Regions from separate parts of the Pediococcus parvulus genome, predicted to be linked through region 1. Evidence: a T-box and tRNA genes for the amino acid it is inferred to sense, from the RefSeq annotation. Region 1 holds a T-box; the other holds one or more tRNA genes.

Evidence for each region. A T-box is a leader RNA that pairs with one kind of tRNA and senses whether it is charged. The one in region 1 lies ahead of tyrS (tyrosine--tRNA ligase), so its partner is inferred to be a tRNA-Tyr.
Region 2: it encodes a tRNA-Tyr, which carries the amino acid that the T-box ahead of tyrS (tyrosine--tRNA ligase) is inferred to sense. The anticodon was not compared.

What each region holds. Positions count from the first base shown of each region.
Region 1 is NZ_OZ061292.1:2,004,233-2,019,321, reverse strand. It holds gene AB3217_RS10150 (tagatose 1,6-diphosphate aldolase) at 1-7, opposite strand, end outside; gene AB3217_RS10145 (ASCH domain-containing protein) at 194-646, shown strand; gene AB3217_RS10140 (methylated-DNA--[protein]-cysteine S-methyltransferase) at 643-1,143, opposite strand; gene AB3217_RS10135 (AzlC family ABC transporter permease) at 1,260-1,970, shown strand; gene AB3217_RS10130 (AzlD domain-containing protein) at 1,955-2,281, shown strand; T-box leader at 2,329-2,530, shown strand; gene tyrS (tyrosine--tRNA ligase) at 2,588-3,841, shown strand; gene AB3217_RS10120 (inorganic pyrophosphatase) at 4,636-4,962, opposite strand; gene AB3217_RS10115 (LysR family transcriptional regulator) at 5,181-6,086, opposite strand; gene AB3217_RS10110 (PLP-dependent aminotransferase family protein) at 6,248-7,441, shown strand; rRNA gene AB3217_RS10105 (16S ribosomal RNA) at 7,820-9,397, shown strand; rRNA gene AB3217_RS10100 (23S ribosomal RNA) at 9,632-12,555, shown strand; rRNA gene rrf (5S ribosomal RNA) at 12,648-12,764, shown strand; tRNA gene AB3217_RS10090 (tRNA-Thr) at 12,865-12,938, shown strand; gene AB3217_RS10085 (hypothetical protein) at 13,019-14,089, shown strand; gene AB3217_RS10080 (cytosine permease) at 14,226-15,089, shown strand, end outside.
Region 2 is NZ_OZ061292.1:580,798-595,886, forward strand. It holds gene lysS (lysine--tRNA ligase) at 68-1,561, shown strand; rRNA gene AB3217_RS02730 (16S ribosomal RNA) at 2,069-3,646, shown strand; tRNA gene AB3217_RS02735 (tRNA-Ile) at 3,736-3,810, shown strand; tRNA gene AB3217_RS02740 (tRNA-Ala) at 3,824-3,896, shown strand; rRNA gene AB3217_RS02745 (23S ribosomal RNA) at 4,078-7,001, shown strand; rRNA gene rrf (5S ribosomal RNA) at 7,094-7,210, shown strand; tRNA gene AB3217_RS02755 (tRNA-Asn) at 7,217-7,289, shown strand; tRNA gene AB3217_RS02760 (tRNA-Thr) at 7,343-7,415, shown strand; gene AB3217_RS02765 (peptide MFS transporter) at 7,531-9,009, shown strand; gene AB3217_RS02770 (metallophosphoesterase) at 9,119-9,940, shown strand; tRNA gene AB3217_RS02775 (tRNA-Tyr) at 10,045-10,127, shown strand; tRNA gene AB3217_RS02780 (tRNA-Gln) at 10,137-10,208, shown strand; gene AB3217_RS02785 (metallophosphoesterase) at 10,425-11,261, shown strand; gene AB3217_RS02790 (UDP-N-acetylmuramoyl-L-alanyl-D-glutamate--2,6-diaminopimelate ligase) at 11,326-12,807, opposite strand; gene dapG (aspartate kinase) at 12,850-14,070, opposite strand; gene asnB (asparagine synthase (glutamine-hydrolyzing)) at 14,076-15,089, opposite strand, start outside.

The DNA of each region.
Region 1 (15,089 bases):
TTGTCATAAAAATAATCTCCTTATATTTAAGTTACCTGAATAAACCGTATCACACCAGACCGAAAGTTTAAATTAATTAGATGGTTAAGACCAGTCGCCATGAGGAAAAACGAATCAATTTTGTAGCACATTGATACGGACTTGAGGCGTGTAAAAATGCTATAATGGTAAAAATATTTAATGAGGTGATTTGGTGTCACATGAAGCTGAAATTAAAGCCTATTGGCAAACGTTTGTAAAGGAGCAGCAGTTAAATGGTGCTGTTTACAGTGCTTGGACGTTTGGCTCTACACCTGAGATGGCAAATGAACTTGCTGATTTGACATTCAGAGGTATAAAAACAGCCACAACTTCGGCATATGATTTATATGAAGAAGATGAGGCTTATCCGCAGGTCGGTGAATATAACATGATTTTGGATGGTCATGGTCATCCAGTTTGCATCACAAAAACACTCGCTGTGGAGGTCGTTCCTTATAAAAATGTAACCGCTGAACACGCGTACTACGAAGGCGAAGGTGATCGCACATTAGCTTATTGGCGTAAGGTCCATGAGGCATTTTTTAAGCAAGAATACAAAGAGGCTGGCAAAACATTTAGTGAAGATATGAACTGTCTTTGTGAACTTTTTGAAGTGGTAGGTTAACTTTGTTTTGTGCGCGCTTCAAGAGCTAACAGGTCACGTTTTAAAGGCAAACCACCATGATAACCACCAATTGAACCGTCTTTTCGCAATACACGATGACAAGGAATCACAATTTGATTGGGGTTTCTTCCGACTGCATTAGCAACCGCTCGAATGGCAGTTGGTCGGTGGATTTTTTCGGCTAATGCACTGTAAGTTGTCGTTTCTCCATAAGGAACATTGCAAAGAGCTTGCCAGACAGATTTTTGAAAAGGGGTTCCGTTGAACTCTACTGGTAGAGAGAATTTTTGCGATTCGCCGGTTAACAGTTTTTTAAGTGCTAGTGCGTAGGCATTGGTCTTAACCGAATTTTTCACTTTTTGAACGTGAGGAAAATAATGCTGCAGGTCATCTTCGCCATCAGTGTTCGAACTGACAAAAGCTAAACCGCGGTCACCTACTGCCAAAAGATAAGTGTAAGAGCCAACGGTGATGTGGTCGATATACAAGGTTTTCATAGGGGTGCCTCCTGAACAATAGTTTGTCTAAATTATAACAAATAAAACGTTTATAAATTGATTTTTTGTTAAAAAGGCTGTTGGCGGAAATAAAAGTGGGTAAGGGATGAACTTGAGTGAATGATAAACTAAATTTTGAAACAGGTGTTAAAGATGCGTTGCCAACTGTATTTGGGTACATTGGCATTGGTTTGGCGTTTGGAATTGTCGGAAAAACGAGTGGTTTGAGTGTTCTAGAAATTTTCTTGATGTCTTTAATTACATATGCTGGTTCGGCACAGTTCATCATGGTAAGTTTATTGCTGGTTGGCAGTTCAATTCCGTTTATCATGTTGTCTGTATTCTTAGTAAATGCGCGTTTTATCTTAATGAGTACCACGGTAGCTCAATATTTTCGCCAAGATTCGATTTGGCAAAACATTGGGATTGGTACTTTGCTAACAGATGAATCTTTCGCGTTAAGCATGAACAAACTTAATTTTACGAATCATCGTTTGGCACCAAGCTGGTTTCACGGGGCCAATCTGGTTGCCTATCTCACATGGGCGTTGGCCACGGCAGCTGGTGGCATTCTTGGAAATTTGGTTGGCGATCCAAAAGCGTTTGGTCTTGATTTTGCCCTTGTGGCGATGTTTATCGGGCTTCTCTACCTGCAAATGATTACCGATCGCAGCAAAGCATTTGGATTTCAGGTTGTTATGGTGGTCATTGTTTGTGCGTTAATGTATGGCTTGACAATCTTCTTTTCTGATAATGTGGCGTTGATTGCCACGACATTGATTGGATGCTTTTTAGGAATGGTGGTGGAACAATGGCGATCACGATGAAAGTTATGTGGGCAATTATTGGCTGTGGCTTGGTTACATGGCTGTCGCGGGTAATTCCGTTTGTACTGGTTAAAAACTTCGATTTACCAAAGTGGTTGATTCGCTATTTGAGTTTTGTGCCCATTGTCATTATGACGGCGCTGATTATGGAAAACATTTTTACTCATCACGCTGGCTCGTTACCAACGGTCAATCTCGATAATTTGTTGGCAACTGTGCCCACGTTTATCGCCGCCATTATTTCTAAAAGTTTGATTGTGATTGTGGTGGTCGGAATTATTTGTATGGCGTTGATTCGCCTAGTTTTGTAAAAAGATGCTTGACTTGCGAAATCAACTCTCTTAATATGTAATTAACATTAAAAGCATTGAGACAACCGAAGTAGCAGATTATCCAACATTTCAGAGATCTGGTGGGATTGCGAACCAGAATGTGATAATTGTGAATTACACTTGTTGAGCTTCTAATCCTAAATTAGCGATTCATCCCGTTATCGATGTTGAGTGATTACATTGAAATGTAATAACTTGGGTGGTAACGCGGAAAAATTCGTCCCTAGAGTCTTTATTGACTTTAGGGATTTTTTTTATATCAAAAATAATAAGGAGGACGATTACATGAATATTATTGATGAACTAAAATGGCGGGGTGCCGTCAATCAAACAACGGATGAAGAAGGATTACATGAACTTACAGATAAGAAACAAATTGGTTTATACTGCGGTGTTGATCCAACTGGTGATAGTTTGCATATTGGCCATTTGATTCCCTTTATGATGTTGAAACGATTCCAGCTTCAGGGTCACCATCCGGTAATTGTAATTGGTGGTGGAACTGGTGCCATTGGTGATCCTTCGGGTAAAAACTCTGAACGAGTTCTACAGACTATGGAGCAGGTTAAACATAATGAAGATGCGTTATCCGCACAAATGATCAAGCTGTTTGGGACGAAAAACTTTACTATCGTGAACAACTACGATTGGCTTTCAAAAATCTCTTTGTTAGATTTCTTGCGCGATTACGGTAAGTTATTTAATGTGAATACAATGTTGAATAAGGAAGTTGTCGCAAGTCGTTTGGAAGTAGGGATTTCATACACAGAGTTTACGTACCAGATTTTACAATCAATTGATTTCCTTCATCTATATAAACATGAAAATGTTCAGTTACAAATTGGTGGTGCTGATCAATGGGGTAATATTACTGCTGGAATTGATTTGATCCATAAAATTGAAGGTTCAGATACAGATGTGTTTGCGCTGACGATTCCATTAATGTTGAAAGCAGACGGGACTAAGTTTGGTAAGACGGCCGGTGGAGCTGTTTGGCTGGATCCTAAGAAGACGTCACCATATGAATTCTATCAATTCTGGATTAACCAGGATGATCGGGATGTAGTGAAATATTTGAAGTACTTCACATTCCTTGATGAAGACGAAATTAAGGCGTTGGCAGAAAAGGTACGTACGGAGCCTGAGAAGCGTGAGGCTCAGCGTCGTTTGGCAGAAGAAGTGACGGAATTTGTGCATGGCAAACAGGCGGTGGTTGAGGCACAGCATATTACTCAGGCTTTGTTCTCTGGTGAGGTGCAGGATTTAACTGCAGAAGAGATTGAACAGGGATTTAAGAATATGCCATCTGTTGAGGTTAGTGCTGAGAAGAAAAACATTATATTGTGGTTGGTTGATGATACGAAGATTGAGGCTTCGAGAAGACAGGCGCGAGAAGATGTAAAGAATGGTGCGATCTGGATTAATGGTGAAAAGGTGCAGGATGTGGATGCAGAGATTGATCCAAGTGCTCACTTTGAAGGGAAGTTTGTCATTGTCCGTCGTGGAAAGAAGAAGTATTTCTTGGTGCGAATTAAGTAGAGTGCGCGAGGCAAAATGGTAAGAGGCTGATTATAACCACGACGGATGCGGGATCGCAATCCCGCGGGAGTCGTGGTTATAATCAGCCTCTTATTTTGCCGAGCGGTCCTAAAGCTCAGCGGAGAAAAGTAGGGAAGCTGGGTGACGGATGCGGGATCGCAATCCCGCGGGAGTCGTGGTTATAATCAGCCTCTTATTTTGCCGAGCGGTCCTAAAGCTCAGCGGAGAAAAGTAGGGAAGCTGGGTGACGGATGCGGGATCGCAATCCCGCGGGAGTCGTGGTTATAATCAGCCTCTTATTTTGCCGAGCGGTCCTAAAGCTCAGCGGAGAAAAGTAGGGAAGCTGGGTGACGGATGCGGGATCGCAATCCCGCGGGAGTCGTGGTTATAATCAGCCTCTTATTTTGCCGAGCGGTCCTACTGATTAAACACCTAGAAATAATTTGAAATCTTTGCTCTTCTATATACAGAAGCTTTTCTAAAGATATGGGAAAATTCAAAAAAGCGTCAAATTATCTTAGGCAATGTGCTGTTTGATAATTTGGCGCTTTATGGGTATTTGGGATCGTACGTGTTTATTATTTTAATGTTAGATTTTATTAAAGGTAATAACTTCTTGCTAGTATTAAACGCACAGATTTTTCACCAATAAGAATAGGTAAAAGCATTTCAGAAATGGATATGTCAATTTAGCCTTAAAATGAACAGAGAAACTAAGACGATTCTGTTATCTGCCTAGTAAAGTCTGTTTAAACGCTCTAAATGCTACTATACTCATTTGAAAAGCAGCAGATTTACAGGATTTCTATTCTTGAGTTGAAATGCTTTTCTAAAAATTGGGTATTTTCAAAAATTTCTTTTTCGGATATTACTTCTTTTTCAGATGTAACTACCCATTTTGTCTCAACATCATCATCACGATGAATGATTGCGACAAGTATACCAGTAAAAGTTCCGATGGGAGTTTCTGCATTTTTTGATATCACATAGACATCCTGTTTTTCACCATCGCCGCCAATAATACCAGAAATATAGCCGTAGTTTAATGGATATACGTTTCCAAACTGATCCACATATCCTTTTGGTCTGTCGATTGTAACCTGCAGTTTTAATTTATTCATACTAAAGATCCTCCTCATATGTCACTCTTTGGGCCGCCCAATCAATCTATATCCACTAATTGTTTAACAGTGGATTGAACTTTGGTTTGTGAAAGTCTCACATGTTTATTTTTGAACAATATGGATCTTCTGAAAATAACAAATTTCACCATCTATATAAATATATCGTTGCACACCGGCCACAAGAGTTAACTTACAACCAGAGATTAGCTTTATGTTTATTTTGAACGATGCCCCAAGTAATCATCTTGATAGTGTTGGGTCAGGTAATCATGGATTTCGGTCATCATAAGTTTTGTAGAGGGGGATGCAGCTTGAGTTTTGTTGACACTGAGACAGATTGTGCGGTTGTATTGGTGTGAAAAGGGATAAACATTCACATCACCAGTCAACTTTTGCAGCGCTAGCTTAGGCAAAATTCCAAAACCCAGTCCACTTTCTACCATAGAAAGGATGGATTGATCATCGATTGAATAACTAATGGCTTTCGGGGCCACGTTGTATTGATCCAAAGTTTTCTTGGTATCACGATCATAGTCAATTTGTTGAAGAATAAAATGATAATCACCAATGTCATCGGTTGTAATATAAGTTTTGTTTTTGGGTACAAAGTCTGCTGGAGTGACGCAGTAGATAGGATCCTCGATTAGAGATTCTGTTTGAAGCTGCGAATCTACTGGAAGTGTGGCAAAGCCAATGTCGACAGAGCCAATGCGAGTCATTTCGGCAATTTCTGAAAAGGTCCCTTGGGTGATTGTCACCTCGACGCCAGGATATTTTTTCTTAAACCGGCGAATAATTTTGGGTAACCAGTTTATGCACACACTACTAAATGCGCCAATTCGAACGGTTCCTAAATTTAGACCACGGATTTGATCGGCAACTTGTTGCAACTGAGCCTCACTGTTTAAAATGTGCTGAATGACAGGTAAAATTTGTTGGCCATCTGGTGTCAGTTCCACACCAGTTCGGTTACGGATAAATAATGGAAATCCTAGTTCATGTTCTAATTGACTGATCGCATGACTGACTGCACTTGGGGTTACGTTTAGTATTTTTGCGGCTTGACCGAAATTGTTAGTGGTCACGACTTGAGCAAAAATCTCATATGAAAAATTAGCCATCTAATGCACTTCCTTCTATATATAAGTATGAAACGTAAATTTCAAATAGTTTAGTGATGAAAAGCATTCACGCTCTATTGAGAACGTTGAGTTTTACTTCATACTAAATAATTAGTATCATAGAGTCAATAAGGAAACCGAAAAAGTATGGAGGAATTGTAATGGAAGAAGAATTTGCTAGTCGAGTTTCGTTAACTTCAAAAAGTGGGTTGAATGCTATCTATCCAAGTAGAGATCCTGAAATGATTTCTTTTACGGGTGGCTTTCCTGATGCCAGCTTGTTTCCCAACCAAGAATTAGCAGACAGTTTTCAAATTGCAGTTACTAACCAAAAGTCACCCTTACAGTATCAGGTGGGTGAGGAATCTGCTGAGCTGCGAAGCAAAATTGTTGATTTGTTGAATGCTGATGGCACAGCAACTTGTGCTAATCAGATTATGATGACACAAGGTGCCCAGCAAGGATTGGACTTAGTTGCTAAGCTTGTAATTAACAAAGGCGACGGTTTGGTTGTAGAAGGCCCAACATATATTGGCGCATTAGCTGCGTTTGATGCTTATGAACCAAATTACTTTTCCGTTAGCATGGAAGATGATGGGATGAATTTAACTGAACTAAAACGTATGCTAATTCAAAATTCCATAAAGCTTATCTATACGATTCCAGATTTTCAAAATCCTACTGGCATTGTAATGTCATTGGAAAAACGTCAGCAGTTAATTGAATTAGCTAACCGTTATGATGTTTTGATTTTGGAAGATGCTCCCTATCGCTGGCTAAGATACGAAGGGGAGCCATTACCTACATTGAAGTCAATGGACACACAAAATCGTGTAATTCAATTAGGAAGTTTTTCAAAAATCTTGGCTCCCGGATTGCGTTTGGGATGGTTATCAGCTGGTGGTCAAGTTTTTAATCGGCTGCAAGAATTGAAAGCTGGTGCGGATCTAGAGACTTCAAATATCATGATTCAAACAGTGAATGCTTATCTATCAAAGTATAGTTTGTCGAACCATCTAGAGAAGTTGCGAAAAAGTTATCGAATCAAACGGGATGCTATGATGAAAGCAATGCAACAATACATGCCAAACAATGTAAGTTATACGAAACCACAGGGTGGATTCTTCACTTGGATTACTGTTCCGGAGAATATCGACCTAGAAAGTATACAAACAAAACAGTTAAAGCCCAGTTTTCATGTGATGGTGATTCCTTCAACCAATCTGTTTCCAGATAAATCACATAAAAATGGCGCGAGAGTTAGTTTTAGTAGCGTTTCTCTTTCACAAATTGATTTAGGCGTTCAACGACTAGGAAATGGCTTATCCGATGGGTATCAAAAGCAGTCAATCTGAAATTGGTATAGGTGAAAAACACGGTGATTTTCAGCAAAAAATGAAACAAATCAAAACAAATTTCAAAAAATGCTTGACGAAATGTTTATGACTTGGTATATTTATATACGTTGCCTGACGGAGAACAGCTTGCTTCTTCAAAAAAGAATTAAAAGTTTTTGTTGACAAGCTGCTAGCCAGATGATATACTAATAAAGTTGTCGCAAAGGAAAAAGAAATTTTTCTTAAAAGACAATTGGTAGACCTTTGAAAACTGAACAAAGTTTCGACGAAACAAAATGTGTAGGGTCTTCAAATGAAAATTTTGGAGCAAACAATTTGCGAAGTCAATTCGCTTTAAACAATGAAACAACAAATGAGCTTGTAAAAACTCAAGTATAATATGAGAGTTTGATCTTGGCTCAGGATGAACGCTGGCGGCGTGCCTAATACATGCAAGTCGAACGCACTTTCGTTGAATGAATTAGAGGTGCTCGCACCGAAGATGATTTTAGCTATAAAGTGAGTGGCGAACGGGTGAGTAACACGTGGGTAACCTGCCCAGAAGTGGGGGATAACACCTGGAAACAGATGCTAATACCGCATAACAAAGTAAACCGCATGGTTTACTTTTAAAAGATGGCTTCGGCTATCACTTCTGGATGGACCCGCGGCGTATTAGCTAGTTGGTGAGATAAAGGCTCACCAAGGCAGTGATACGTAGCCGACCTGAGAGGGTAATCGGCCACATTGGGACTGAGACACGGCCCAGACTCCTACGGGAGGCAGCAGTAGGGAATCTTCCACAATGGACGAAAGTCTGATGGAGCAACGCCGCGTGAGTGATGAAGGCTTTAGGGTCGTAAAACTCTGTTGTTGGAGAAGAACGTGTGTGAGAGTAACTGCTCATGCAGTGACGGTATCCAACCAGAAAGCCACGGCTAACTACGTGCCAGCAGCCGCGGTAATACGTAGGTGGCAAGCGTTATCCGGATTTATTGGGCGTAAAGCGAGCGCAGGCGGTCTTTTAAGTCTAATGTGAAAGCCTTCGGCTTAACCGAAGAAGTGCATTGGAAACTGGAAGACTTGAGTGCAGAAGAGGACAGTGGAACTCCATGTGTAGCGGTGAAATGCGTAGATATATGGAAGAACACCAGTGGCGAAGGCGGCTGTCTGGTCTGTAACTGACGCTGAGGCTCGAAAGCATGGGTAGCGAACAGGATTAGATACCCTGGTAGTCCATGCCGTAAACGATGAATGCTAAGTGTTGGAGGGTTTCCGCCCTTCAGTGCTGCAGCTAACGCATTAAGCATTCCGCCTGGGGAGTACGACCGCAAGGTTGAAACTCAAAAGAATTGACGGGGGCCCGCACAAGCGGTGGAGCATGTGGTTTAATTCGAAGCTACGCGAAGAACCTTACCAGGTCTTGACATCTTCTGCCAATCTAAGAGATTAGACGTTCCCTTCGGGGACAGAATGACAGGTGGTGCATGGTTGTCGTCAGCTCGTGTCGTGAGATGTTGGGTTAAGTCCCGCAACGAGCGCAACCCTTATTATTAGTTGCCAGCATTAAGTTGGGCACTCTAGTGAGACTGCCGGTGACAAACCGGAGGAAGGTGGGGACGACGTCAAATCATCATGCCCCTTATGACCTGGGCTACACACGTGCTACAATGGACGGTACAACGAGTTGCGAGACCGCGAGGTTTAGCTAATCTCTTAAAACCGTTCTCAGTTCGGACTGCAGGCTGCAACTCGCCTGCACGAAGTTGGAATCGCTAGTAATCGCGGATCAGCATGCCGCGGTGAATACGTTCCCGGGCCTTGTACACACCGCCCGTCACACCATGAGAGTTTGTAACACCCAAAGCCGGTGGAGTAACCTTCGGGAGCTAGCCGTCTAAGGTGGGACAGATGATTGGGGTGAAGTCGTAACAAGGTAGCCGTAGGAGAACCTGCGGCTGGATCACCTCCTTTCTAAGGATATTTAGAAACGGAAACCTACACATTGTCGAAACTTTGTTTAGTTTTGAGAGGTTTACTCTCAAAATTTGTTCTTTGAAAACTAAATAATATCGAAAAATTTTCTAATTTTAATTATTTATTATAATGTAATTAAACCGAGAACACCGCGTTTTATAGAGTTTTAAAACAAGATTAGTTCGAAAAATAATCGCTAAACTCAAAACCACTTTACCTTTGGTAAAGTTAGGTTAAGTTATAAAGGGCGCATGGTGAATGCCTTGGTACTAGGAGCCGATGAAGGACGGGACTAACACCGATATGCTTCGGGGAGCTGTAAGTAAGCTTTGATCCGGAGATTTCCGAATGGGGAAACCCAACAACACTAATCCGTTGTTACCACTACGTGAATTCATAGCGTGGCTGGAGGTAGACGCGGGGAACTGAAACATCTCAGTACCCGCAGGAAGAGAAAGAAATATCGATTCCCTAAGTAGCGGCGAGCGAACGGGGAACAGCCCAAACCAGGAAGCTTGCTTCCTGGGGTTGTAGGACTGAACATTTGAGTTACCAAAGATTTTCATAGCCGAACAGTCTGGGAAGACTGGCCAGAGCGGGTGATAGCCCCGTAGGCAAAATGAAGATCCCTCAGTTCAGGATCCTGAGTACGGCGGAACACGTGTAACTCCGTCGGAATCCGGGAGGACCATCTCCCAAGGCTAAATACTCCCTAGTGACCGATAGTGAACCAGTACCGTGAGGGAAAGGTGAAAAGCACCCCGGAAGGGGAGTGAAACAGTTCTTGAAACCATGTGCCTACAAGAAGTCAGAGCCCGTTAAGGGGTGATGGCGTGCCTTTTGTAGAATGAACCGGCGAGTTACGTTTACATGCCAGGTTAAGTTGAAGAAACGGAGCCGCAGCGAAAGCGAGTCTGAATAGGGCGACTGAGTATGTAGATGTAGACCCGAAACCAAGTGACCTACCCATGTCCAGGTTGAAGGTGCGGTAAAACGCACTGGAGGACCGAACTCGTGTACGTTGAAAAGTGCTGAGATGAGGTGTGGGTAGCGGTGAAATTCCAAACGAACTTGGAGATAGCTGGTTCTCTCCGAAATAGCTTTAGGGCTAGCCTCGGATTAAGGATCATGGAGGTAGAGCCACTGTTTGGACTAGGGGCCCGTCTTGGGTTACTGAATTCAGATAAACTCCGAATGCCATTGATTTATGTCCGGGAGTCAGACGGTGAGTGATAAGATCCATCGTCGAAAGGGGAACAGCCCAGACCACCAGTTAAGGTCCCTAAATATATGTTAAGTGGAAAAGGATGTGGAGTTGCATAGACAACTAGGATGTTGGCTCAGAAGCAGCCATCATTTAAAGAGTGCGTAATAGCTCACTAGTCGAGTGATTCTGCGCCGAAAATGTACCGGGGCTTAAACATATTACCGAGACTGTGGATGCCACCGCAAGGTGGCGTGATAGGAGAGCGTTCTAAGGGCAATGAAGGCAGACCGTGAGGACTGTTGGAGCGCTTAGAAGTGAGAATGCCGGTATGAGTAGCGAAAGACAGGTGAGAATCCTGTCCACCGAATGACTAAGGTTTCCTGGGGAAGGCTCGTCCACCCAGGGTTAGTCGGGACCTAAGTCGAGGCCGAGAGGCGTAGACGATGGATAACAGGTTGAGATTCCTGTACTAGTTAAACTTGTTTGAACAATGGAGGGACGCAGGAGGCTAAGGAATGCGCACGGTTGGATATGTGCGCCCAAGCAGCGAGTCTTGTTGAGAGTTAAATGCTTTCAACTTTAAGGACAAGCTGTGATGGGGAGTGAAATTTAAAGTAACGAAGTTCCTGATGTCACACTGCCGAGAAAAGCTTCTAGTTAGAGTTTAACTACCCGTACCGCAAACCGACACAGGTAGTCGAGGAGAGTATCCTCAGGTGAGCGAGAGAACTCTCGTTAAGGAACTCGGCAAAATGACCCCGTAACTTCGGGAGAAGGGGTGCTGATCGAAAGATCAGCCGCAGTGAATAGGCCCAGGCGACTGTTTATCAAAAACACAGGTTTCTGCAAAATCGTAAGATGACGTATAGGGGCTGACGCCTGCCCGGTGCTGGAAGGTTAAGTGAATGAGTTAGCTTCGGCGAAGCTTTGAAATGAAGCCCCAGTAAACGGCGGCCGTAACTATAACGGTCCTAAGGTAGCGAAATTCCTTGTCGGGTAAGTTCCGACCCGCACGAAAGGCGTAACGATCTGGGCACTGTCTCAACGAGAGACTCGGTGAAATTATAATACCCGTGAAGATGCGGGTTACCCGCGACAGGACGGAAAGACCCCATGGAGCTTTACTGTAGCTTGATATTGAGTGTTTGTACAGCTTGTACAGGATAGGTAGGAGCCATAGAAACCGGAACGCTAGTTTCGGTGGAGGCGTTGGTGGGATACTACCCTCGCTGTATGAACCCTCTAACTCGCGCCACTAAGCGTGGCGGAAGACAGTGTCAGGTGGGCAGTTTGACTGGGGCGGTCGCCTCCTAAAGAGTAACGGAGGCGCCCAAAGGTTCTCTCAGAATGGTTGGAAATCATTCAATGAGTGTAAAGGCAGAAGAGAGCTTGACTGCGAGACAGACAGGTCGAGCAGGGACGAAAGTCGGGCTTAGTGATCCGGTGGTACCGTATGGAAGGGCCATCGCTCAACGGATAAAAGCTACCCTGGGGATAACAGGCTTATCTCCCCCAAGAGTTCACATCGACGGGGAGGTTTGGCACCTCGATGTCGGCTCATCGCATCCTGGGGCTGTAGTCGGTCCCAAGGGTTGGGCTGTTCGCCCATTAAAGCGGTACGCGAGCTGGGTTCAGAACGTCGTGAGACAGTTCGGTCCCTATCCGTCGCGGGCGTAGGAAATTTGAGAGGATCTGTCCTTAGTACGAGAGGACCGGGATGGACATACCGCTGGTGTACCAGTTGTTCCGCCAGGAGCATCGCTGGGTAGCTACGTATGGATGAGATAAACGCTGAAAGCATCTAAGTGTGAAACTCGCCTCAAGATGAGATTTCCCATTCCATTTATGGAAGTAAGACCCCTGAGAGATGATCAGGTAGATAGGTTGGGAGTGGAAGTGTAGTGATACATGGAGCGGACCAATACTAATCGGTCGAGGACTTAACCACAAAGTGGTGTTCTTGAAGAGAAGGATTCGATATTATTTAGTTTTGAGAGAATAAATTTCTTTCACACGAGCCACGAAGGTGGATCGGAGAAGTGTGGTGGCGATAGCGAGAAGGATACACCTGTTCCCATGTCGAACACAGAAGTTAAGCTTCTTAGCGCCGAGAGTAGTTGGGGGATCGCTCCCTGCGAGGGTAGGACGTTGCCATGCAACCTAAAAGTTTCCTTAATTGGAAGCTTTTTTTTTATCCAAATATCGGCCATTGAAGGAAATTTTACAGATATGGTATACTTATTTGGGTAATTTTTATGCCGCTTTAGCTCAGCTAGGTAGAGCACTTCCATGGTAAGGAAGGGGTCATCGGTCCGAATCCGATAAGTGGCTTCAAATTAAATGGAATCAAGAGATCGGTTATTGAAAATAAGCCACTAATTGCACCTTGAATGTGCATGGACGGAGTCGCTATGAAATTTTATTTAAACGCGTACAGGTTATATGAACTACTCTATCTTCTGTTAAACGCAGCTTTTGTTGTAATTGGAACCTTAATAGCAAAATATGATTCAAATAATTACTTTATGGGTTTCTTTATTATGCTTGTTTTTGGATTGCCGTCTATCATTACTGTTTATAGACTAATAAAACCGAATTTGTTGGTCCTTTCATCACGAGGGCTGTTAAATAAAGTAGTACTCTTCAAGAGAAAACCAAAATTAATTGGGTGGGAATATCTTGCAGATGTTACGACTACACAACGTAATCTAGTGACGACACTTAATCTTTCTTTGGAGGCGCCGATCGATGGTAAAGCAGGGATAGCCATTCCGTTAGTTGCGGCCCGTCAATCTGATATAGATGAAACAGTATACGTGATCCAAAAAGCAATTATTTTTTGTAATACTGTGCACGAAACTGAGAATGATCGGGGTTTTAGTGTAGAACAGACACTGAATATGTATAACGCACAACGGGTAGAAAAAACATCTGCTAAGATTTGGTGGTTATGGGCCATATTAGTTCTAGCAAGTATTTGGATTTCGCAAAAAACAGGAAGGATTGGAAATTATTTATTTCCAACCACTAACGAAAGTATTAGTGCTTTTATTTATTTTCTATTTGCGACACCTGTTATGCTGTGCTTATGGGAGATCTGCTACAAGATCATCTTTGTTTTAGGCTGGCATTCTACTCCACAAGGACGAAAATTGGCATTTCGTCGTGGAAATATCAACATTCCAAACTTTATGAAAAATAGTTCGCATTACATACACGATAGAAAAATGATTTCTAATAAAGCTCGCATACTGTATTTTGTATTTTTAGCATCTAAAATTCTAATTCTGACTTTTCTAGTCAGCATTCTAATGCTATTTTTCATCTTCGAAACTGTAACTCTGTTAGCCATATTAATACTTGTTGTGGGTGTTACTTTGATTATGCTATTTGCTTTTAACTATCAAAAATGGTTTGTGCACTATTTTCATTTAAAGATTTTTCAAGTTGAGAACGGGCGTCCCCACTTCAGAAGTCACTAGCTAAAAGTAAATTAAGTAATTGCATTTTGGTTGATAGCATCAGATTGTTAGATTTCAATAAAAAAGTTCTCGATTTTTTTCACAGGAAGTGTATAATCAATAAAAATGTGTAAAAATTCTAAGGAGGAAATTTTTTATGGAAACCAAAGATCGATACACGGTAGATATTGTGCCAGAAGAGAACCGACACATGTCTTATTGGGACATGTTTGCGACTTGGGTTGGTGCTAACGCTAACAATGGCACATGGTTCGTTGGTGGAATCATTGCTGCTTGTGGATTTTGGGGCGGTATTAAAGCTTTAATTGTGGCGTCAAGTATTTCATACATATTTTTATCACTTGTAGGTTACATGGGTTACAAAACTGGTGCAACCACGATGGCCATTTCTCGTGCTTCATTTGGTATTCGTGGAAGTATTGTACCATCAATGGTTAATGTCACTCAGTTCGTGGGATGGACAGCTGTTAACACGTTTATTGCGGCGACGTCTATGTCGTACATTTTACATTCATTGTTGGGATGGCCGGTCTATGGACAACCTGGTGGTAATAAAGGTCTGGTATTTGGTATTTTGGTTATGAGCATTTTGCACTTAATAAGTATTTCTTCCGGGCAACGGTCGATTCAAATTATTGAACGAATAGGAATAATTCTTGTAATTATTTTCGTTCTTTGGGAATCGATCGTTGTTTTTCGTGATGTTTCATTTTCTCAAATCACAAACTGGAAAGTTCCTAATATGCATAAAATGCCTTTTGGAGCTGCAATTGATACACTGGCTGCGTTCAACTTAGCTTGGGTTACCGCAGGAGCTGATTTTACCCGTTTTACAAATAAAAAACATATCGCCGTAACGGCACCGTTCATTGGTGCAGATTTGGGTGTTTTCTGGTTTGCATTTATTGGGTTAGTAGCCACAATCAGTATTGCCATTACCTCAGGTGTGTATGATGCAAACAATTCAGATCCTAGTACCATTGCCAACCGGCTTGGGCTG
Region 2 (15,089 bases), 1.4 Mb from region 1:
CTTGCTTTTTTAGTGTAAAATAGGCATCATGGATACGTGAGACTAATGGTAGAGGAGGATTTTTTCAGTGGCACAAAAAGAGCAAGACATGAACGATCAATTGAAAGTTCGTCGTCAAAAAATGCAGGATTTAAGAGATAAAGGGATTGATCCGTTTGGACATGCGTTTAAACGCACACATCTAACTAATCAATTGCATGAACAATATGGTGAGCTTTCAAAAGAAGAATTAGAAGAAAAGGATGTTAAGGCAACCATTGCAGGCCGCATGATGTCTAAACGTGGAAAAGGTAAGGTTGGTTTTGCAGATCTTAAGGATCGTAAGGGGACCATGCAGATTTATGTTCGTAAAGATACTGTTGGCGAAGATGAATATGCCCTTTTTAAACAAGCTGATATTGGCGACTTTATTGGTATTACTGGTGAAGTAATGAAAACTGATATGGGTGAGTTGACAGTTAAAGCAACTGATTTAACTTTCTTAACTAAGGCGCTTCGTCCGCTTCCAGATAAGTATCATGGTTTACAAAACGTTGAACAAATTTATCGTCAACGTTATTTAGACTTAATTTCAAATGATGATAGTTTTGACCGCTTCATGAAGAGAACCAAGATTATCAGTGCAGTTCGTAAGTATTTAGATGGTTTGGACTATACAGAAGTTGAAACCCCAGTACTCCACTCTCAGGCTGGTGGTGCTAATGCGCGACCATTTATTACTCATCACAATGCGTTGGATATTGATTTGTATCTTCGGATTGCGTTGGAATTACATTTGAAACGTCTGATCGTTGGTGGCATGGAACGCGTTTATGAAATTGGTCGTGTTTTCCGAAATGAAGGAATGGACACGCGTCATAATCCTGAGTTTACAATGCTTGAAACTTATACTGCTTATTTTGATTTTCATGATGTGATGGATGAAACTGAAGGCATTTTTAAGGCAGCTGTTAAAGCAGTTTCACCAGATGGTAAGATCACATTTCAAGGAACTGATCTTGATTTAGGTCAGGATTTTGCTCGTATGCACATGGTAGATGCAATTAAGAAGTATACCGGTGTAGACTTTTGGCCAAAGATGAGTTTGGAAGATGCGCGGAAGTTAGCTGATGAACATAAAATTCATTATGAAGATTGGTGGCAAGTAGGCCATATTATCAATGAATTCTTTGAACAATTAGTTCAGGATAAGTTAACCCAACCTGTATTTATCTACGGTCATCCTGTGGAAATTTCACCATTGGCAAAGAAAAATCCTGATGATGAACGGTTTACAGACCGATTTGAGCTTTACATTAAAGGCAATGAGTTTGCTAATGCTTTTACTGAGCTAAATGATCCAATTGATCAACGTCAACGTTTTGAGGCACAAGTTAAAGAACGTGAACAGGGTAACGATGAAGCTGAAGGCATTGACGAAGACTTTATCGAAGCTTTGGAATACGGGATGCCACCAACAGGCGGTTTGGGTATTGGAATTGATCGATTAGTTATGCTATTAACTGATGCGCCATCAATTCGAGATGTGCTTTTATTCCCAACAATGCGTCCAGATAAATAGAATAGAGCCATTTAAACAAACTATTGCAATTTTTTTGCAAATAGTTTGTTTTTTTATTTTACTATTTATAATATTTGAAAGCTGATAATTTAATGACAGGTTTGCTTAAAATGGAAACAAGATGTTGTGGTGAATACAAATTGTTCGGATCTGTGTGAGTTTGTTTAATGAATTTTGGCTCTGAACTCGAGAAGGTCGAATTTTGGTGTTGACCAATCGGGTATTTTTTGGTTATACTAGTACACGTTGTTTAGAAAGACATCGTGTCCAACAAAACTTGTCAAAAAACTTTTTGTTGACGAACTTAATTCAAAATGCTATTATTATATAGCTGTCGAAAATTGAATTTATCTTTTGGAACAGCCTAGTAGACCTTTGAAAACTGAACAAAGTTTCGACGAAACAAAATGTGTAGGGTCTTCAAATGAAAATTTTGGAGCAAACAATTTGCGAAGTCAATTCGCTTTAAACAATGAAACAACAAATGAGCTTGTAAAAACTCAAGTATAATATGAGAGTTTGATCTTGGCTCAGGATGAACGCTGGCGGCGTGCCTAATACATGCAAGTCGAACGCACTTTCGTTGAATGAATTAGAGGTGCTTGCACCGAAGATGATTTTAGCTATAAAATGAGTGGCGAACGGGTGAGTAACACGTGGGTAACCTGCCCAGAAGTGGGGGATAACACCTGGAAACAGATGCTAATACCGCATAACAAAGTAAACCGCATGGTTTACTTTTAAAAGATGGCTTCGGCTATCACTTCTGGATGGACCCGCGGCGTATTAGCTAGTTGGTGAGATAAAGGCTCACCAAGGCAGTGATACGTAGCCGACCTGAGAGGGTAATCGGCCACATTGGGACTGAGACACGGCCCAGACTCCTACGGGAGGCAGCAGTAGGGAATCTTCCACAATGGACGAAAGTCTGATGGAGCAACGCCGCGTGAGTGATGAAGGCTTTAGGGTCGTAAAACTCTGTTGTTGGAGAAGAACGTGTGTGAGAGTAACTGCTCATGCAGTGACGGTATCCAACCAGAAAGCCACGGCTAACTACGTGCCAGCAGCCGCGGTAATACGTAGGTGGCAAGCGTTATCCGGATTTATTGGGCGTAAAGCGAGCGCAGGCGGTCTTTTAAGTCTAATGTGAAAGCCTTCGGCTTAACCGAAGAAGTGCATTGGAAACTGGAAGACTTGAGTGCAGAAGAGGACAGTGGAACTCCATGTGTAGCGGTGAAATGCGTAGATATATGGAAGAACACCAGTGGCGAAGGCGGCTGTCTGGTCTGTAACTGACGCTGAGGCTCGAAAGCATGGGTAGCGAACAGGATTAGATACCCTGGTAGTCCATGCCGTAAACGATGAATGCTAAGTGTTGGAGGGTTTCCGCCCTTCAGTGCTGCAGCTAACGCATTAAGCATTCCGCCTGGGGAGTACGACCGCAAGGTTGAAACTCAAAAGAATTGACGGGGGCCCGCACAAGCGGTGGAGCATGTGGTTTAATTCGAAGCTACGCGAAGAACCTTACCAGGTCTTGACATCTTCTGCCAATCTAAGAGATTAGACGTTCCCTTCGGGGACAGAATGACAGGTGGTGCATGGTTGTCGTCAGCTCGTGTCGTGAGATGTTGGGTTAAGTCCCGCAACGAGCGCAACCCTTATTATTAGTTGCCAGCATTAAGTTGGGCACTCTAGTGAGACTGCCGGTGACAAACCGGAGGAAGGTGGGGACGACGTCAAATCATCATGCCCCTTATGACCTGGGCTACACACGTGCTACAATGGACGGTACAACGAGTTGCGAGACCGCGAGGTTTAGCTAATCTCTTAAAACCGTTCTCAGTTCGGACTGCAGGCTGCAACTCGCCTGCACGAAGTTGGAATCGCTAGTAATCGCGGATCAGCATGCCGCGGTGAATACGTTCCCGGGCCTTGTACACACCGCCCGTCACACCATGAGAGTTTGTAACACCCAAAGCCGGTGGAGTAACCTTCGGGAGCTAGCCGTCTAAGGTGGGACAGATGATTGGGGTGAAGTCGTAACAAGGTAGCCGTAGGAGAACCTGCGGCTGGATCACCTCCTTTCTAAGGATATTTAGAAACGGAAACCTACACATTGTCGAAACTTTGTTTAGTTTTGAGAGGTCTACTCTCAAATGTATATAAGCGCGAACGGGCCTATAGCTCAGCTGGTTTAGAGCGCACGCCTGATAAGCGTGAGGTCGATGGTTCAAGTCCATTTAGGCCCATAGATACATTTTTGGGGAATTAGCTCAGCTGGGAGAGCGCCTGCCTTGCACGCAGGAGGTCAGCGGTTCGATCCCGCTATTCTCCATTGACGGCTTAGCCGTCGAATTTGTTCTTTGAAAACTAAATAATATCGAAAAATTTTCTAATTTTAATTATTTATTATAATGTAATTAAACCGAGAACACCGCGTTTTATAGAGTTTTAAAACAAGATTAGTTCGAAAAATAATCGCTAAACTCAAAACCACTTTACCTTTGGTAAAGTTAGGTTAAGTTATAAAGGGCGCATGGTGAATGCCTTGGTACTAGGAGCCGATGAAGGACGGGACTAACACCGATATGCTTCGGGGAGCTGTAAGTAAGCTTTGATCCGGAGATTTCCGAATGGGGAAACCCAACAACACTAATCCGTTGTTACCACTACGTGAATTCATAGCGTGGCTGGAGGTAGACGCGGGGAACTGAAACATCTCAGTACCCGTAGGAAGAGAAAGAAATATCGATTCCCTAAGTAGCGGCGAGCGAACGGGGAACAGCCCAAACCAGGAAGCTTGCTTCCTGGGGTTGTAGGACTGAACATTTGAGTTACCAAAGATTTTCATAGCCGAACAGTCTGGGAAGACTGGCCAGAGCGGGTGATAGCCCCGTAGGCAAAATGAAGATCCCTCAGTTCAGGATCCTGAGTACGGCGGAACACGTGTAACTCCGTCGGAATCCGGGAGGACCATCTCCCAAGGCTAAATACTCCCTAGTGACCGATAGTGAACCAGTACCGTGAGGGAAAGGTGAAAAGCACCCCGGAAGGGGAGTGAAACAGTTCTTGAAACCATGTGCCTACAAGAAGTCAGAGCCCGTTAAGGGGTGATGGCGTGCCTTTTGTAGAATGAACCGGCGAGTTACGTTTACATGCCAGGTTAAGTTGAAGAAACGGAGCCGCAGCGAAAGCGAGTCTGAATAGGGCGACTGAGTATGTAGATGTAGACCCGAAACCAAGTGACCTACCCATGTCCAGGTTGAAGGTGCGGTAAAACGCACTGGAGGACCGAACTCGTGTACGTTGAAAAGTGCTGAGATGAGGTGTGGGTAGCGGTGAAATTCCAAACGAACTTGGAGATAGCTGGTTCTCTCCGAAATAGCTTTAGGGCTAGCCTCGGATTAAGGATCATGGAGGTAGAGCCACTGTTTGGACTAGGGGCCCGTCTTGGGTTACTGAATTCAGATAAACTCCGAATGCCATTGATTTATGTCCGGGAGTCAGACGGTGAGTGATAAGATCCATCGTCGAAAGGGGAACAGCCCAGACCACCAGTTAAGGTCCCTAAATATATGTTAAGTGGAAAAGGATGTGGAGTTGCATAGACAACTAGGATGTTGGCTCAGAAGCAGCCATCATTTAAAGAGTGCGTAATAGCTCACTAGTCGAGTGATTCTGCGCCGAAAATGTACCGGGGCTTAAACATATTACCGAGACTGTGGATGCCACCGCAAGGTGGCGTGATAGGAGAGCGTTCTAAGGGCAATGAAGGCAGACCGTGAGGACTGTTGGAGCGCTTAGAAGTGAGAATGCCGGTATGAGTAGCGAAAGACAGGTGAGAATCCTGTCCACCGAATGACTAAGGTTTCCTGGGGAAGGCTCGTCCACCCAGGGTTAGTCGGGACCTAAGTCGAGGCCGAGAGGCGTAGACGATGGATAACAGGTTGAGATTCCTGTACTAGTTAAACTTGTTTGAACAATGGAGGGACGCAGGAGGCTAAGGAATGCGCACGGTTGGATATGTGCGCCCAAGCAGCGAGTCTTGTTGAGAGTTAAATGCTTTCAACTTTAAGGACAAGCTGTGATGGGGAGTGAAATTTAAAGTAACGAAGTTCCTGATGTCACACTGCCGAGAAAAGCTTCTAGTTAGAGTTTAACTACCCGTACCGCAAACCGACACAGGTAGTCGAGGAGAGTATCCTCAGGTGAGCGAGAGAACTCTCGTTAAGGAACTCGGCAAAATGACCCCGTAACTTCGGGAGAAGGGGTGCTGATCGAAAGATCAGCCGCAGTGAATAGGCCCAGGCGACTGTTTATCAAAAACACAGGTTTCTGCAAAATCGTAAGATGACGTATAGGGGCTGACGCCTGCCCGGTGCTGGAAGGTTAAGTGAATGAGTTAGCTTCGGCGAAGCTTTGAAATGAAGCCCCAGTAAACGGCGGCCGTAACTATAACGGTCCTAAGGTAGCGAAATTCCTTGTCGGGTAAGTTCCGACCCGCACGAAAGGCGTAACGATCTGGGCACTGTCTCAACGAGAGACTCGGTGAAATTATAATACCCGTGAAGATGCGGGTTACCCGCGACAGGACGGAAAGACCCCATGGAGCTTTACTGTAGCTTGATATTGAGTGTTTGTACAGCTTGTACAGGATAGGTAGGAGCCATAGAAACCGGAACGCTAGTTTCGGTGGAGGCGTTGGTGGGATACTACCCTCGCTGTATGAACCCTCTAACTCGCGCCACTAAGCGTGGCGGAAGACAGTGTCAGGTGGGCAGTTTGACTGGGGCGGTCGCCTCCTAAAGAGTAACGGAGGCGCCCAAAGGTTCTCTCAGAATGGTTGGAAATCATTCAATGAGTGTAAAGGCAGAAGAGAGCTTGACTGCGAGACAGACAGGTCGAGCAGGGACGAAAGTCGGGCTTAGTGATCCGGTGGTACCGTATGGAAGGGCCATCGCTCAACGGATAAAAGCTACCCTGGGGATAACAGGCTTATCTCCCCCAAGAGTTCACATCGACGGGGAGGTTTGGCACCTCGATGTCGGCTCATCGCATCCTGGGGCTGTAGTCGGTCCCAAGGGTTGGGCTGTTCGCCCATTAAAGCGGTACGCGAGCTGGGTTCAGAACGTCGTGAGACAGTTCGGTCCCTATCCGTCGCGGGCGTAGGAAATTTGAGAGGATCTGTCCTTAGTACGAGAGGACCGGGATGGACATACCGCTGGTGTACCAGTTGTTCCGCCAGGAGCATCGCTGGGTAGCTACGTATGGATGAGATAAACGCTGAAAGCATCTAAGTGTGAAACTCGCCTCAAGATGAGATTTCCCATTCCATTTATGGAAGTAAGACCCCTGAGAGATGATCAGGTAGATAGGTTGGGAGTGGAAGTGTAGTGATACATGGAGCGGACCAATACTAATCGGTCGAGGACTTAACCACAAAGTGGTGTTCTTGAAGAGAAGGATTCGATATTATTTAGTTTTGAGAGAATAAATTTCTTTCACACGAGCCACGAAGGTGGATCGGAGAAGTGTGGTGGCGATAGCGAGAAGGATACACCTGTTCCCATGTCGAACACAGAAGTTAAGCTTCTTAGCGCCGAGAGTAGTTGGGGGATCGCTCCCTGCGAGGGTAGGACGTTGCCATGCGAATATTCCGGCATAGCTCAGTTGGTAGAGCCCCTGACTGTTAATCAGGTTGTCGACGGTTCGAGTCCGCCTGCCGGAGTAGTGATAGATGTTAACCTTCTCAATTGAAAGTTAGCATCTTTTTCTATACCTGCCGGCTTAGCTCAGTTGGTAGAGCATCGGTATCGTAAACCGAGGGTCGGGTGTTCAAGTCGCCTAGCCGGCATTGAATAAGACACCGTTTATGGTGTCTTTTGTTGTTTTTAGGAGAATTTGGGAAGCTTTACCCCTAAAAATAATACACGATAAGCTACATAGAGATGTTTGGAGGAAGAAATAAATTGAATAACCAAAGTGACGTGAGCAATGATAAGTCCTTCTTTGGGCAACCTAGAGGGCTCTCAACATTGTTCTTTACAGAAATGTGGGAACGTTTCAGTTATTACGGAATGCGTGCCATTCTGTTGTTCTATATGTACTATGCAGTATCAAAGGGTGGTCTCGGTTTTAGTCAGACAACTTCTGCTTCTGTGATGTCCATATATGGTTCATTAGTTTATCTAACGAGTGTAATCGGCGGTTTTGTTAGTGATCGTATTTTAGGACCAAGAAAAACTGTCTTTTGGGGCGGTATTTTCATCATGTTAGGACATATTGCACTAGCACTACCATTTGGAGCCCCAGCACTATTTATTTCAATTGCACTGATCGTCATCGGAACTGGGTTATTAAAGCCTAATGTTTCTGAAATGGTCGGCGGGTTATATACCGAAGAAGATATTCGTCGTGATTCAGGATTTAGCATCTTTGTTTTTGGAATTAACTTAGGAGCCTTGATTGCGCCACTGCTTGTTGGCTGGGTAGGAGCACACGTGAACTTTCACGTTGGTTTTTCACTAGCTGCAATTGGAATGTTCTTTGGTCTTCTTCAATACTACTTAGGTGGGAAAAAGTACTTAAGCAAAGACAGTTTGTATCCTTCTGACCCACTTGAGCCTAAGGACGCACATAAACTTGGATGGCAGGTGACCATTGGGGTTGTTATTTTTGCGCTTATCCTGCTCGTTATGCAACTGGCCAATGCCATGACAATTGACAATGTTGTCTTGTTATTAAGTTTGGTGGCAGTTGCCACACCAATTATTTATTTTGTTTTGATGTTTTCAAGTAACAAAGTGACTAAAATTGAACGTTCTCGTCTTTGGGCTTATGTTCCGTTATTTATTGCCGCAGTGATTTTCTGGGCAATTGAAGAACAAGGATCAGTGGTTCTTGCCTTATACGCGGCTCAACGAACACAGTTACATTTAGGGCCAATTACTTTGGCGGCTTCACAATTCCAGTCCCTTAATCCGTTGTTTATGATGCTATATACACCATTCTTTGCGTGGATGTGGATTAAAATGGGGAACAAGCAACCTACATCTCCACATAAGTTTGCTTATGGGTTGGCGTTTGCGGGAGTTTCGTACTTATTCATTGCTTTACCAGGAATGATGTTTGGAACGGCTGGTAAAGTTAATCCCCTTTGGTTAGTTGGTAGCTGGGCAATTGTTGAAATTGGTGAGATGTTAATTTCGCCAATTGGTCTTTCTGTAACTACTAAACTAGCACCAAAAGCATTTAGTTCTCAAATGATGAGTATGTGGTTCTTGGCAGATGCTGCTGGTCAAGCAATTAATGCCCAAATTGTACGTTTTTACACGAGCGCGACAGAAGTTCCTTACTTCTTGGTTGTCGGCGCTGTCAGCATTGTTTTTGGCCTTCTATTGCTCTTGTTATCTAAATGGATTTCATCCAAGATGGTCGGTATCAATTAAATTTAAAAATAAAGATCAGTTCTTTAAAGGACTGATCTTTTTCTAATTAGAAGACAATTTTTTGTGAGGCGTGTAAAATGATCAACTAACAGTGTGAAAGGAGACAAATATGAGGATTGCAATAACAAGTGACAACCACTTTGACGTAAATCGCTTAGATGTTGATGAAACACTAAAAAATCAAGCAGAATATTTAAGCCAACAAAACGTTGGGTTGTATTTAATTGCTGGTGATTTATTTAATGATTTTACAAAGAGTCTAGCGTATGTGCAAAACTTACAAAACGAATTAGGTTCCCAAACGCTTGTAAAATTTATTGCTGGGAACCATGATATGGTTCATGGCGTTACGTTCGAAGAATTAGAGAGCCAACTTGATAATAGTTATTTGCATAACCAATATTTTGATGTGCCAGAGACCGACTGGCGGGTAATTGGTAATAACGGGTGGTATGATTACAGTTTTGCGGACAATGTTAAGGGCAAAACTATCGCTAATTTTGAAACTTGGAAGCGTGCTTACTGGATAGATGGGTCTATTAAGCAACCAATGTCCGATGGTGAAAGAATGGGACTAGTTTTAGATGAAACTACTCAACAACTTAAAACGGCTCAGGAGGCCCCAAAACGTGTCCTGTACTTTACACATTTTGTACCACGACGTAATTATATTCGCTATGCACCTGAAGGAAATTTATGGAATATGGCTAATGCCTATATGGGGAGTGCAAAATTAGGACAAGTGTTAGAACAATTCGAAGTTAATAAGGTAATATTCGGTCATATGCACATTCATCCAGCTCCACAGCAATTTGAAAAAACGACTTACTACAATCAATCAGTAGGTTATTATACAAAACGAATTAAGGAATGGCAAAATGATACTTTCCTCGCCGAATGGCGATCACGACTGGTTTTCTTTGACCTTTAAAAAAATTAATTTGAGGAAATTTGTAAAAACCCCTTGATATTTGTTCAAATTTTCGGTATTATATTTTAGTCGGATGCGTTAGAAGTTTTAATGCAATTCAAAAGGGAAGGGTAGCGAAGTCTGGCTAAACGCGGCGGACTGTAAATCCGCTCCTTCGGGTTCGGTGGTTCGAATCCACTCCCTTCCATTTTATGAATGGGCTATAGCCAAGCGGTAAGGCATCGGGTTTTGATCCCGAGATGCGATGGTTCGATCCCATCTAGCCCAATAGTTACGCCTTTCTAAGTCGCTACCAGTTTAAGTACTGATGTAGAGGCTTTTTTTGTATCTTCTATTAATGCACTTAGGTAGTAAAGTTTTAGTGAAAAATAGGTTATCCTCTTATCTTCAAAAATTTACGGTACAATAGGTTCATATTAGGTGGGCTTATTTTTTTATTATTGATGAGTTTTCTTTCTAGTAGTGGAATAGACGGAGGCGTCTAATGAATTATACATTTATCGGTGACATTCATTCAGCTAGTGATGATTTAAAAGTACTTTTGAATGCCATTAATACGGAAGAGGATCGCCTGATTTTTCTAGGTGATTACATTGATGGGACAGCAACTCGGCATTTTTCAAAGCATGAAGAAACGCAATTAATTGATCCGTTAGGTGTTTTAGATATTTTGATGAATCGGGTTAATCAGCACAGTGATATTGTATTACTTGGCAACCATGATGATTTTTGGGTACAGACAGCTACTGGTGATGATTTGAGTTATCAAACGTGGCGAATTAATGGTGGTGCTCATACGTGGCGAAAATTAGGAATTCACTCCGGCGCGCTACCTGTGATTCAAAGGGCACTCAATGCTCCAAAACTGGCCCCTTACACGAAGTTCTTAAGTAATCGACCATTTACCTGGGAAACTGGCAAAATACTTGCAGTCCATGCTGGTGTTCGTTGGGGAGTGAGTCTTAATAAACAAGAAAAAGACGATTTACTTTGGATTAGAAATGACTATTATTTCAATGCAGGATTGGAATCAGCGGGATGGCATAAAAATGAGTTAGGTAAGGTGATTGTCACTGGACATACACCAGTTCAGATCTTTAATCGATCCGGATTCATAAAAATGCAAGCTGACAGTCAAGATGTACCGCGTTATTTAATTGATGCTGGTAGTCGTTCCGGTGCATTTAGTGGTGGAATTGTGGCATTAACGCTTGATCCAAATGGAGGGTTCGTTTCAGCAAAATTTGTGGTGAACCAACAAGTTCAGGAGATTCCAAATAAGTTAATTGAAGAAGATTTTCTGTCAAAAGATCCCAAGTAAGCAATGATAAAAGTCGCAAACCCATGAACAACTGGATTTGCGACTTTTTTAACATCTTATTTAATTAATCAGCCACTGGTTTTAACGCCAGGGCTTTGGCGGCTTCTTCACAGTCGTCAAAATGATGTTTGGTTCGACCAAGAATTTGGTAATCTTCGTGTCCTTTTCCGGCAATCAGGATGACGTCTCCCGACTTGGCCGATTCAACAGCTTTCGTAATGGCCTCCCGGCGATCAATGTAAACTTCGGGGTGATCGTTTGGAACGCCGGCTAGCATATCATTTAAAATAGCCTGCGGGTCTTCTGTACGTGGATTATCCGCGGTAAAAATCGGCTTCGTACTGTATTCAACGGCAATTTTTGCCATTTTGGCCCGCTTTCCTTTATCACGATCGCCACCACAACCAATCACACAGTAAATGTCTTTTTTAGCAAAGTAATGGATGGTCTCTAAAGCATTTAAAAGACTATCTGGTGTATGTGAATAATCAACAATTACCCGGACCCCTGTATGAGAAGGGATGGATTGAAAACGGCCTTTTACCCCCGAAACTTTTTCCAATGAAGTGATAATTTGTGCTTCTGGTAGCCCGCCTGCATAAGCCGCGGCAAAGGCAGCCAACAGATTGTAAACATTAAATTGGCCAATCAGTTTCGTTGTGACATGGGTGAGATGACCAAATACGGACAAGTCAAATTCAGTACCATGACTATAAATCTGAATGTTTTGAGCACGAATCATCGCATCGGTATTGAGCCCATAGGTCAACACGTGGGCAGCGGTATATTGTTCAAACTCACGACCAACGGGATCATCGGTATTTAAAACGGCGACTTTACTAGTGCCGTCTGCATTATATTTATTGCCTAATTGAGCAAACAACATACTTTTAGCGTGAATATAATCATCCATAGTTTTGTGAAAATCTAAATGATCACGCGTGAGATTTGTGAAGACAGCAACATCGTAATCAATTCCCCAAACGCGGCCCAAAACTAAAGCAATCGACGAAACTTCCATTGAAACGGTTTTTACGCCAACTTCGCGCATTTGTGCCAAAGTCTTTTGCGTCGTGATGGCATCCGGTGTGGTATTTTCAGTTGGAAAAGTTTCATCTTTAATGCGGCGATACATGGTTCCCATCAGACCAGTCGCCTGATTTTGATCTCGATAAATTTGGTCGATTAAATGGGTAACGGTTGTTTTGCCATTGGTGCCAGTCACACCAATCATATGCATTTTTTGGCTAGGAGCCTCAAAAAAAACATCGGCAAGGATTGCCATGGCTCGTTCAGTGTTTTGTACATACACAACAGGAACGGTAACGTTGATCCGCTTTTGAGCCACAATGATTTTGGCGCCTTTTTCAACAGCTTGTTTAACCAATGTATGACCATCAATGTGATAGCCACCTACGGCGATAAACATCGCACCAGGTTGAATCTCGCGGGTATCCTGAGTCAACATTGTCACATCAAAATCAGTTGTGATAGTTGGCTGAACTTGCTTGAATTTTAAACTATTAATTAATTTGCTAACTTTCATTGAGAACGCTCCTTTTTAGAATAGGCAGATAACTGACTGACATTACTGTTGAGTAAGGGTGAATTGATGGCTTTGTAAAAATTCATCGTGTAAACTGTTTAAAGCCGCAGTGAGGTCGGTTTTATGAATTAGAACCCAAATGGTCGTATAACTATCAGTTGATTGTAAAATATCGATATGGTGCTTGGCTAATGTGTTGACAATCCGGGCCGTGATCCCTGGAGTGCCCGTAATTCCGGCTCCTACAATGGCAACCTTGGCGCAATCAGAAACCATTCGATAGTTTGCATGGGCGGTTGCTAAAGTCTTTTCAGCAAGCCAGGTATCCATTTGTGGCAAATTGAAAACAACCGAATCGGTAGAAATATTAATAAAATCAATACTGAGATTTTGTGCGGCCATTAATTGGAAAATCTGACCAGATGTTAGGTTCTCAGTTGAAACAGAAAATTGAGTTAAGTTGTTTTGGTTGGTTATACCTGTAACAGTTCGATAATGAGAAATGTGGGGATTTCTTTCGCCAACAATTGTGCCTAATTCTTCAGGTTGTTGATAGGTTGCCCGAATCCGCATTGATAAGTTAGCTTGTTTAGCAACTTCAACAGCTCGTGGATGGATGACACGAGCGCCATTATGGGCCAAATTGGCAAGCTCATCATAGCTGATGGACTTGAGACAACGGGCCCTTTTTACAAGTTGAGGATCCGCCGTCATGATGCCGCTTACGTCGGTAAAAATATCTACCAATTCAGCGTTTAAGGCCATACCCAAAACGGCAGCCGAGACATCAGAACCGCCACGGCCGATGGTTGTGATTTCACCATCTTTAGTGGCACCTTGAAACCCAGCAACAACGACGACATTCGTCTTTTTAAACATTTTTTTGATAGGAGTCGGGTCAACGTTAAGTATTTTGGCATTTTGAAATTCATCATCGGTTACAATTCCGGCCTCACTGCCCGTTAAAGCAGTGGCATCTAAGCCAGCTTCACGGGCCTGTTCTGTAAACACGGTTGCGGAAACAATTTCACCAACGGAAACCAACATATCTAACTCACGTTTAGATAACCTTGATTGGTTATTGTGGACCAGATTTAAAAGACCGTCTGTTGTGTAGGATGTTCCTGGTTCCCGAAAGGCGGAAACCACAACCACGACTTTTTTACCGTGATCAACTGCGTATTTCACATGCACTAAAGCTTGCTTTCTAGCGGCTACATCTTTAACAGAAGTGCCCCCGAATTTTTGAATAACAATCTCCATTTTATCTATACCAACTCTCTATCGTTCTTCGGTTCTAACTCTTCCACATAAATTTTATGCCACATCATAAAGGTGAGAATCGTCCATAATTTTCGGGAATTATCTGCCACACCATCACGGTGATCATCTAATAACGTTAAAAAGTAGTTTTTATCAAAATACTGATCCGTTTGGGAATCTTGAATAATTGTGCGTGCCCAATCATACATTTCACTTTTTAGCCAGAAACGGATTGGCACAGGGAAACCTAATTTTTTACGATGTAAGACGTGATCAGGTACAATACCTTCAACTGCCTTTCGTAAAATATATTTGGTCGTTCCATGACTAATTCGTAAATCAGCTGGAATGCTGGAAGCCACTTTGAAAACTTCTCGATCCACAAATGGGGTTCGTAATTCCAAACTGTGTGCCATGGTAGTTCGGTCAGCATTGTGAAGCAAATCGCCGTTTAACCAGGTGTGCATATCGATAAATTGCATTCTTGTAATCGGGTCATAATCTTGTGATTCGTCATAAAATGGTTTCGTAATGGATTGAAATGGATGACTGAGATTATAATTTTTAAAAAATGCACGTTTTTCGGTTTCATTAAATATAAAGGCATTGCCAACATAACGTTTTTCAAGGGGTGTGGTGCCACGTAACAAAAATGAGCGACCCTTTACGCCACGCGGAATTAATCGGGCAATATGATTTAAAGCGCCATTTAAGGGCTTGGTGTAATTAAATACACTTAATGATTCTGGTTCGTGATAGATAGTGTAACCACCAAACAACTCATCAGCACCTTCACCTGTTAAGGCTACTTTTACATGTTTCACAGCTTCTTTTGCCAAGAAATATTGGGGCACAGCAGCCGGATCCGCAAGGGGATCATCCATACTCCAAACAAACTTAGGAAAAGCTTCCATGAATGCTTCAGGGGTAATTAAACTGCTGTAATTTTTAACGTCTAATTTTTCAGCCGTTTCTTGGGCAACATCTAGTTCACTGTAGCCTTCGCGTTCGAATCCAAC